DNA from 4 places in the Enterobacter oligotrophicus genome. Region 3 is predicted to be linked to each of the others. Evidence: predicted binding sites of a transcription regulator. Region 3 holds the regulator's gene; each other region holds the start of a gene.
The links. Region 3 encodes Fur, which represses iron uptake genes when iron is present. Its sites were predicted from a motif close to ATAATAATGAGAACNACTATCAA; they were not measured.
Positions count from the first base shown of each region.

Region 1: EoCCA6_RS20540 (TonB-dependent siderophore receptor) is a predicted target of Fur. The motif match lies at 1,246-1,268, and genes of this name have one in related genera.
Region 2: feoA (ferrous iron transporter A) is a predicted target of Fur. The motif match lies at 976-998, and genes of this name have one in related genera.
Region 4: efeU (iron uptake transporter permease EfeU) is a predicted target of Fur. The motif match lies at 1,002-1,024, and genes of this name have one in related genera.

Region 1 is NZ_AP019007.1:4,287,810-4,290,013, reverse strand. Features, by position in the region: gene bhsA (multiple stress resistance protein BhsA) at 32-289, opposite strand; gene comR (TetR family copper-responsive transcriptional repressor ComR) at 534-1,169, shown strand; gene EoCCA6_RS20540 (TonB-dependent siderophore receptor) at 1,348-2,204, shown strand, end outside.
Region 2 is NZ_AP019007.1:2,102,275-2,104,478, forward strand. Features, by position in the region: gene EoCCA6_RS10190 (Tex family protein) at 1-734, shown strand, start outside; gene feoA (ferrous iron transporter A) at 1,038-1,265, shown strand; gene feoB (Fe(2+) transporter permease subunit FeoB) at 1,296-2,204, shown strand, end outside.
Region 3 is NZ_AP019007.1:3,849,037-3,851,240, forward strand. Features, by position in the region: gene chiQ (ChiQ/YbfN family lipoprotein) at 42-368, shown strand; gene fur (ferric iron uptake transcriptional regulator) at 526-972, opposite strand; gene fldA (flavodoxin FldA) at 1,262-1,792, opposite strand; gene ybfE (LexA regulated protein) at 1,948-2,204, opposite strand, start outside.
Region 4 is NZ_AP019007.1:4,207,440-4,209,643, reverse strand. Features, by position in the region: gene efeO (iron uptake system protein EfeO) at 1-69, opposite strand, end outside; gene efeU (iron uptake transporter permease EfeU) at 113-946, opposite strand; gene EoCCA6_RS20080 (NupC/NupG family nucleoside CNT transporter) at 1,198-2,204, shown strand, end outside.

The DNA.
Region 1 (2,204 bases), 440 kb from region 3:
AGCAGTGGCAAAAATGAGGGTTTATGCCGGCTTATTTGTAGATAACTGCAGTACCGTGCAGAGTGTTCGGACCGGTCACAGAGGTGATACGGAAGGATTTTGCACCCATCGCGTCAGCTTTTTGTGCCAGTTGATCTTCCAGAGAACCCAGGTTAGTCCCCGCGCTTGCGGAGATGGTGCCGACTTTATGCTGGTCAGCCGGAGTTGATTGCACTTCAACAGCAGCAAAACTTGCGAAAGAGAGTGAACTCAGTACAGCGGCAGCGATCAGGGTTTTTACGTTTTTCATGATTTTTACCTTTAGGCAGATGAATTTTAGGTCGCTAGTTATTTACTTAACGATCGATAGGTAAATGATAGATGTGATCTGCATCACACGTCAATATCTTTTTATAACGACCGTTAAATTAATTTTAATTTCGTTTATTTTCATACCCATATGATTAATTTATTTTTAAGCAATGAGCGCTGGTCGCGGCTGTGGATTATTTTTATAATGATCATTCAACAAACCAACAGAGGACCAACGGCAAATGACAACCGATGTCACGAGTTGCGCGAAGAAAAGCCGTGGCCGACCAAAAGTGTTCGACAGGGATGCGGCGCTCGATAAGGCCATGACACTCTTCTGGCAACATGGGTATGAAGCGACTTCACTTTCCGATCTGGTGGAGGCTACCGGTGCCAAAGCACCGACGCTGTACGCGGAATTCACCAATAAAGAAGGGCTTTTCAGAGCCGTGCTGGACAGATACATCACCCGTTTCGCGGCCAAACACGAAGCCCAGCTGTTCTGTGAAGAGAAAACGGTTGAACAGGCGCTACGGGACTACTTCACGGCTGTCGCAACCTGTTTTACCAGCAAAGACACACCGGCGGGCTGCTTTATGATCAACACCTCCGCCACCCTCGCGGCCTCGTCTAAAGAGATCGCTAATACGGTGAAATCGCGTCACGCTATGCAGGAGGAGACGCTGAGCACGTTTCTGGCCCAGCGCCAGCAGCGTGGTGAAATACCGGCGCAGTGTCGTCCACAGGAGCTGGCGCAATACCTGAGCTGTATTTTACAGGGCATGTCGATCAGCGCCCGTGAAGGAGCGAGCCTGGAGAAACTGCAGGGTATTACGCAGACGACCCTGCGTCTGTGGCCCGAACTGCTTAAATTCTGATCGTCCGGGCGGTTCGCCGCCCTTCCTCACTGCTCCCCCACCTCTCTTTTCATCATTACCCTTTTATTTTCTCAGGTTGATAATGATTTTTATTATCGGCAGTATTCGCATTTGCATTTTTTTATTTGTTAGACAATGACCTGCCAATAAAAGAGCGAATGCTCAATAAGGAATGATGATGAAGAAAAACCTCTGGGTGCTCAACCCAATATTGCTGTCTATCGCAATGCCGCTGTATGCCGAACAAACCAATGAAGAGAGCCTGGTCGTCAGCGCCAACCGTAGCCACCGCACGGTGGCCGAAATGGCACAGACCACCTGGATAATAGAAGGCCAGGAGATTGAACAGCAGGTTCAGGGCGGCAAAGAGTTTAAGGATATTCTCGGGCAGTTGATCCCAGGGATGGATGTCAGCAGCCAGGGGCGTACCAATTACGGGATGAATATGCGCGGTCGCGCCATCGTGGTGCTGGTGGATGGTGTACGCCTGAACTCGTCGCGCACCGACAGCCGTCAGCTCGATTCTATTGACCCCTTTAACGTCGATCACATCGAAGTCATCTCCGGCTCAACTGCACTTTATGGTGGTGGCAGTACGGGTGGCCTGATCAATATCGTGACTAAAAAAGGTCAACCGGAGACGGAAGTCGATCTGGAACTGGGCAGCAAAACGGGGTTCAACAATAGCAACGACCACGACGAACGTGTGGCGACCGCCGTCAGCGGAGGGAACGACCACGCATCCGGTCGTCTTTCCATTGCATATCAGCGTTTTGGCGGCTGGTATGACGGGAACGGCGATGCCCTTACCTTTGATAACACTCAGACAGGGTTACAGCACTCTGACCGTCTCGACGTGATGGGAACCGGCACCATTGAGATTAACGAGACGCGGCAGTTGCAGGTGGTGACCCAGTACTATAAAAGCCAGGGTGACGATGATTACGGGCTATATCTCGATAAAAACATGAGCGCCGTCACCGGGAATGGAACAGCCCGCACCCGCAGTGGTTTTAGCTCCGACCGCATTCCGGG
Region 2 (2,204 bases), 1.7 Mb from region 3:
TCCAGAACCGTCAGCAGTTGCTGAAGGTGAGCCGACTGGGGCCGAAAGCCTTTGAGCAGTGCGCGGGCTTCCTGCGTATCAACCACGGCGATAACCCGCTGGATGCCTCTACCGTTCACCCGGAAGCGTACCCTGTCGTGGAACGCATTCTGGCGGCAACCCAGCAGGCGCTGAAAGCGCTAATGGGCGACAGCAACGCGCTGCGCAACCTGAAAGCCTCAGATTTCACCGACGAGCAGTTCGGCGTGCCGACGGTCACCGACATCATCAAAGAGCTGGAAAAACCAGGCCGTGACCCGCGCCCTGAGTTTAAAACCGCGACCTTTGCAGACGGCGTCGAAACCATGAACGACCTGCTGCCAGGTATGGTGCTGGAAGGCGCAGTCACGAACGTCACCAACTTCGGCGCGTTTGTGGATATCGGCGTGCATCAGGATGGTCTGGTCCACATCTCTTCCCTCGCCGACAAGTTCGTTGAAGATCCGCACACCGTGGTCAAAGCGGGCGACATCGTGAAGGTGAAAGTGCTGGAGGTTGATCTGCAGCGTAAGCGTATCGCCCTGACCATGCGTCTGGACGAGCAGCCAGGCGAGACCAACGCGCGTCGTGGTGGCAACCGCGAGCCGCAACGTCCGGCTGCGAAAGCCGCCAAACCGCGCGGTCGCGACGCTCAGCCTGCGGGCAACAGCGCGATGATGGATGCGCTGGCAGCGGCAATGGGTAAAAAACGGTAATACGGTTAATGCCCGGTGACACTACGTTTGCCGGGCATTTAAATAAATAAAGATGTACTCACTCATTAATTAATAAATATGAAACCGATTGCATATCCATATTTAAACCATCAATTATCACTTCATTAACAAATAAATCCCCCTGTCTTCCCGCCATCAAATTCAATAAATATTGAGCAAGGTCAAACTGGCCGTAAATTAATACCATTAACAACATTCCGTCACATTTTTATTATTGCTGATAAAAACTATTCTCATTATCATCGCAGTGTAGATTATTTAACCTCTCGTAAAGTAGGCGCTATGCAATTCACTCCAGACAGTGCATGGAAAATTATCGGTTTTACCCGTGAGATTAGCCCGGCCTATCGGCAGAAGCTGCTGTCACTGGGCATGCTACCCGGCTCGTCATTCCAGGTTGTACGCGTTGCACCGTTGGGCGATCCTGTTCATATCGAAACCCGACGAGTGAATCTGGTACTGCGTAAGAAAGATCTCGCATTATTAGAAGTCGAAAACGTATCCCGATAACAAGCCAGCGGTTTCAGTGGGTCTAATACAATGAAAAAATTAACTATTGGCTTAATTGGCAATCCTAATTCCGGCAAGACAACTTTATTTAACCAGTTAACTGGCGCACGCCAGCGTGTGGGAAACTGGGCAGGCGTAACGGTTGAGCGCAAAGAAGGTCAGTTCATGACAACAGACAATCAGGTTACCCTGGTTGATCTGCCTGGCACCTATTCGTTAACCACTATTTCATCTCAAACGTCCCTCGATGAGCAGATTGCCTGCCACTATATTTTGAGCGGCGATGCGGATTTATTAATTAACGTGGTCGATGCCTCCAACCTGGAGCGCAACCTTTATCTCACGCTGCAACTGCTGGAACTGGGTATTCCCTGCATCGTGGCACTCAACATGCTCGACATTGCGGAAAAGCAAAAGCTGCGCATTGATATCGATGCCCTTTCTTCACGTCTGGGCTGTCCGGTGGTTCCGCTGGTCTCCACCCGCGCTCGCGGTATTGATGCCCTGAAGCTGGCGGTTGACCGACACGCGGGCAACACCGATGTTGAGCTAGTGCACTACGCGCAACCGCTGCTTCGCGAAGCCAACCTGCTGGCGCAGGAGATGGATAACACCATGCCTGCCCGACAGCGTCAGTGGCTCGGCCTGCAGATGCTGGAAGGTGACATCTACAGCCGTGCGTATGCAGGCGATGCGGCAGACAAACTGGACGTATCGCTGGCGCGCCTGAGCGACGAACTGAGTGACCCTGCTTTGCACATTGCGGATGCGCGTTATCAGTCTATCGCCGCGATTTGCGATGTGGCCAGCAACGCATTAACGGCTGAACCAAGCCGCTTTACCGCCGCCGTCGATAAAATCGTTCTGAACCGTTTCCTCGGCCTGCCGGTCTTCTTACTGGTGATGTACCTGATGTTCCTGCTCGCCATCAACATTGGC
Region 3 (2,204 bases):
CTCCGGCGGGCTGAGTCCCGCCGGGATGGAGACTGAACATGATGAAAAAAATTATCGTCGTCGCGTTGCTGGCATCAGGGCTGGCGGCATGCGCTCAGCCTCAGGCACCGAAAGAGGATTCGCGTCTTAAAGAAGCGTATAGCGCCTGTATCAATACCGCTGAGGGATCGCCGGATAAAATCGAAGCCTGCCAGAGCGTGCTGAATGTGCTTAAGAAAGAGAAAGCGCATGAACAGTTTGCGACGCAGGAAAACATTCGCGTGATGGATTACCAGGCCTGTATTCAGGCACGTAAAACGGGTAACGATCAGGAAGTGGCGAAGCGTTGCGATAAAATCTGGCAGGAGATCCGCAGCAACAACAACTAATAAGCCGTTTTTACGCCCGGTGGCGCTGCGCTTACGGGACCTGCAAAGGTGTCACAGCCCGTAGGCCCGGTAAGCGCAGCGCCACCGGGCTTTTTATTGCCATAAAACAGGCAAAAAAAAGCCAACCTTTCGGCTGGCTCAGAGTATAAACACTACTTTATTTCGCATCGTGCGCATGTTCATCTTCGCGGCAATCGCCTTCTGCACAGTGACCATACAGGTACAGGCTGTGGTTGGTCAGGCGAATGCCATGACGAGCGGCAATTTCACGCTGGCGCGCTTCGATAGAATCATCGCTAAATTCAATGACCTTGCCGCAATCGAGGCAGATCAGGTGATCGTGGTGGTGCTGCTGGGTCAGTTCGAAAACAGATTTACCGCCTTCGAAATTATGACGGGTGACAATGCCCGCGTCATCGAACTGGTTCAGCACGCGATAAACGGTTGCCAGCCCAATCTCTTCACCCATGTCGATAAGACGCTTGTAAAGGTCTTCCGCACTGACATGGTGATTGTCTGGCCCCTGAAGCACTTCAAGGATTTTTAACCGAGGAAGCGTAACTTTCAGGCCAGCCTTCTTTAATGCGGTATTGTTGTCAGTCATGCGGAATCTGTCCTGTTGCTAAACGATTCACTTCTAAAGAAGAAGTGACAGAAAATGCACTTGGGATGATGCGTCTCATTATAGAACTGCCATGGCTAAATGAAAACTGCAAGTCTCAAGCAAAGTATGCTTATAAAAACGTGGTATCACCAACAAACTTGTTCGATGGCACCCACTTTTTACCGGGGGATATTGTACAGGTCTGAGCGAAAAAGTTAAAAGTTTGTAGCAATTAATTTAATCGGTTTTACCTGGAAACGGGCGCAACCGGAGTCGCGCCGCAGAGAAATCAGGCGTTAAGAATGTCGTCCAGATTCAGTTCTTCGCGGACCTGCTTAACCCATTTCTCAACACGCTCAGCCGTCAGTTCTGGCTGGCGGTCCTCGTCAATAGCCAGGCCAACGAAGTGATCGTCGTCTGCCAGGCCTTTAGAGGCTTCAAAGTGATAGCCTGCCGTTGGCCAGTGACCCACAATAGCCGCACCGCGTGGTTCAATGATGTCGCGGATAGTGCCCAGCGCGTCACAGAAATACTCAGCGTAGTCTTCCTGATCGCCACAGCCGAACAGGGCAACCAGTTTGCCGTTGAAATCCACTTCTTCCAGGGTTGGGAAGAAATCGTCCCAGTCACACTGCGCTTCACCGTAATACCAGGTCGGGATACCCAGCAGCAGGATGTCATAGCCCTCGAGATCTTCTTTGCTGCTCTTGGCGATGTCATGCACATCGGCAACGTCTTTACCGAGCTGTTTTTGAATGTTTTTTGCGATATTTTCGGTATTGCCGGTATCACTGCCGAAGAAAATGCCGATAATTGCCATGAGTAAAATAACCTCTTGAAACTTAATGGTATGGTGGCGCAATTTGTCCACGGATAAGGGCAATAATAGCAGAACTGGCAACCCTGCGGAAACAGCTATCGCGCAGGACTGCACTCTGTGCTACATGAAAAGGGTGATAAAGGGGATTTTCAGACTTATGCCTTGCTGTGCATCATCTCAAGTTGAGCAATTAACATCTCTTCAATCAGCTCGCTGCGGCTGATGTCACGGGCGTTCGCCAGCGCATTAAGCGCATCGACGGCATCGGCGTTGAGCTTCAGTTCGACACGCTTAAGCCCACGATTTTTATCGCGTTTAAGCTGATTGCGTTTATTAATACGCAGCTGTTCATCGCGCGAAAGCGGATTCGTCTTGGGTCGTCCCGGTCGACGCTCATTCGCGAACAGATCTA
Region 4 (2,204 bases), 360 kb from region 3:
AGCGAATGCAGACGCAATCAGCGCCGCCACACCAGCCTGTAACGCACTACGACGAAATTGAATTGCCATGACCCTTCCCTTTTTAAAGTATGTTGTAACTACAATGAGCACTTCAGGGCGCAGTACGCGACGGCTGCGTGCTGGGGCGCGAGGGCATGAAGAACAGCACCAGCGCCGGAATGAGATAGATGAAATAGATCGCCACTTCGCTGACGCTCGGCGTTTCCTGATAACCGAAGATACCTTCGAGCAGGGTGCCGGTCAGAGAATGGGTGGTGATGACGTTGCTGAGGTCAAACGCCACGTCCTGGAAGTGATTCCACAGTCCCGCTTCGTGGAAGGCGCGGATTGCCCCTGCCGCCAGCCCCGCCGCCACCAGCAGAATAAACAGACTGGTCCATTTAAAGAATGCGCCCAGGTTAAGGCGAATGCCGCCCCAGTAGAGCAGGAAGCCCAGCACCACGGCGGTTGCCAGCCCCAGCATTGCACCAACAGGTGGCCAGATACCGACATCCTGTTGAAACGCTGCCAGCAGGAAAAACACCGACTCCAGCCCCTCGCGCGCCACAGCGAAAAAGACCATCATGATCAGCGCCCAGCCGTGGTTATTGCCCTTTTGCAGAGCGTTATCCACCGCCTGCTCCAGTTGCACTTTTACATTGCGGGAGACTTTACGCATCCAGAACACCATCCAGGTGAGGATCACCACCGCAATCACCGCGACAATACCTTCAAACAGCTCTTGTTCTTTCTGCGGGAATTCACCGGTCGTTTCGTTGATCAAAATCCCCAGGCCCAGACAGAGCCCCGCGGCGAGAAACACGCCCACCCACATCACACCAATCCAGCGTCCGCGCTGGGTTCGCTTCAGGTAACTGGCGATAAGGCTGACAATCAAGGCCGCTTCGAGGCCTTCACGTAACATAATGAGAAATGGAACAAACATGCCGACACCTTAAATGTTTATCGCGGTCAACTGATGCAAAGAAAAGTAAATTCTTTTGATAGTGATTATCATTACGGCAACAAGAAAAACAAGCGAAATGTGTGGTGTTTTGATGACGAGATGTAAACGCATCGCGGGATAATAATCGCATAAGTTATCGTTAAGTTTATAAGTTATAACGAAAATGCCCATTTACGGTTAACCTTCGCTATGGCTAAATATGCGCCTCATTAATCTGCAGATCATCAATCATGTATAACATTGTCCATTTCCTGCTGGCGCTGGCGATTATCCTTGCGCTCGCCTGGCTGGTGAGTTTCGATCGCCGAAAAATCCGCATTCGTTTTGTTTTACAACTCATTGCCATTGAAATAGCGCTGGCATTCTTTTTCCTGCATGCAGAAAGCGGCCTGTTCATTATTAAGTATGTGTCCGGCTTCTTTGAGTCTCTGCTTAAATTCGCCGCCGAAGGGACCAATTTTGTCTTTGGCGGAATGGGTGAAAAAGGTCTGGCGTTCATTTTCCTTGGCGTGCTCTGCCCAATTATTTTTATTTCCGCGCTGATTGGTATTCTTCAGCACTGGCGAATTCTGCCGGTCTTTATTCGGGTTATCGGTACGCTGCTGTCGAAGCTGAACGGCATGGGTAAGCTGGAGTCTTTTAATGCGGTGAGTTCGCTAATCCTCGGTCAGTCGGAAAACTTCATTGCTTACAAAAGTGTACTGGGCGATCTCTCGTCTCGCCGCCTGTTCACAATGGCCGCTACGGCGATGTCGACCGTTTCTCTGTCGATTGTCGGTGCTTATATGACCATGCTCGACGCTAAATTTGTCGTCGCGGCACTTATTCTGAACATGTTCAGCACCTTTATTATTCTCTCCGTTATCAACCCGGCGCGCCCGGAAGCGGAGCCGGATATCAAACTGGAAAAACTGCATGAATCCCGGAGCTTCTTTGAAATGCTGGGCGAATATATTCTGGCCGGTTTTAAAGTGGCGATGATTATTCTGGCGATGCTGATTGGCTTTATTGCCCTTATCAGCGCCGTTAATGCCCTGTTCTCCAGCGTATTTGGCATGAGCTTCCAGCAGATCCTGGGCTATGTGTTTTATCCGCTGGCATGGCTGGTGGGTATTCCGCTGAGTGATGCCTTAAACGCAGGCAGTATTATGGCGACGAAGCTGGTCGCGAATGAATTTGTCGCAATGATTGAGCTGCAGAAAATTGCCCATCAGATGACGCCGCGCGGGCTGGGCAT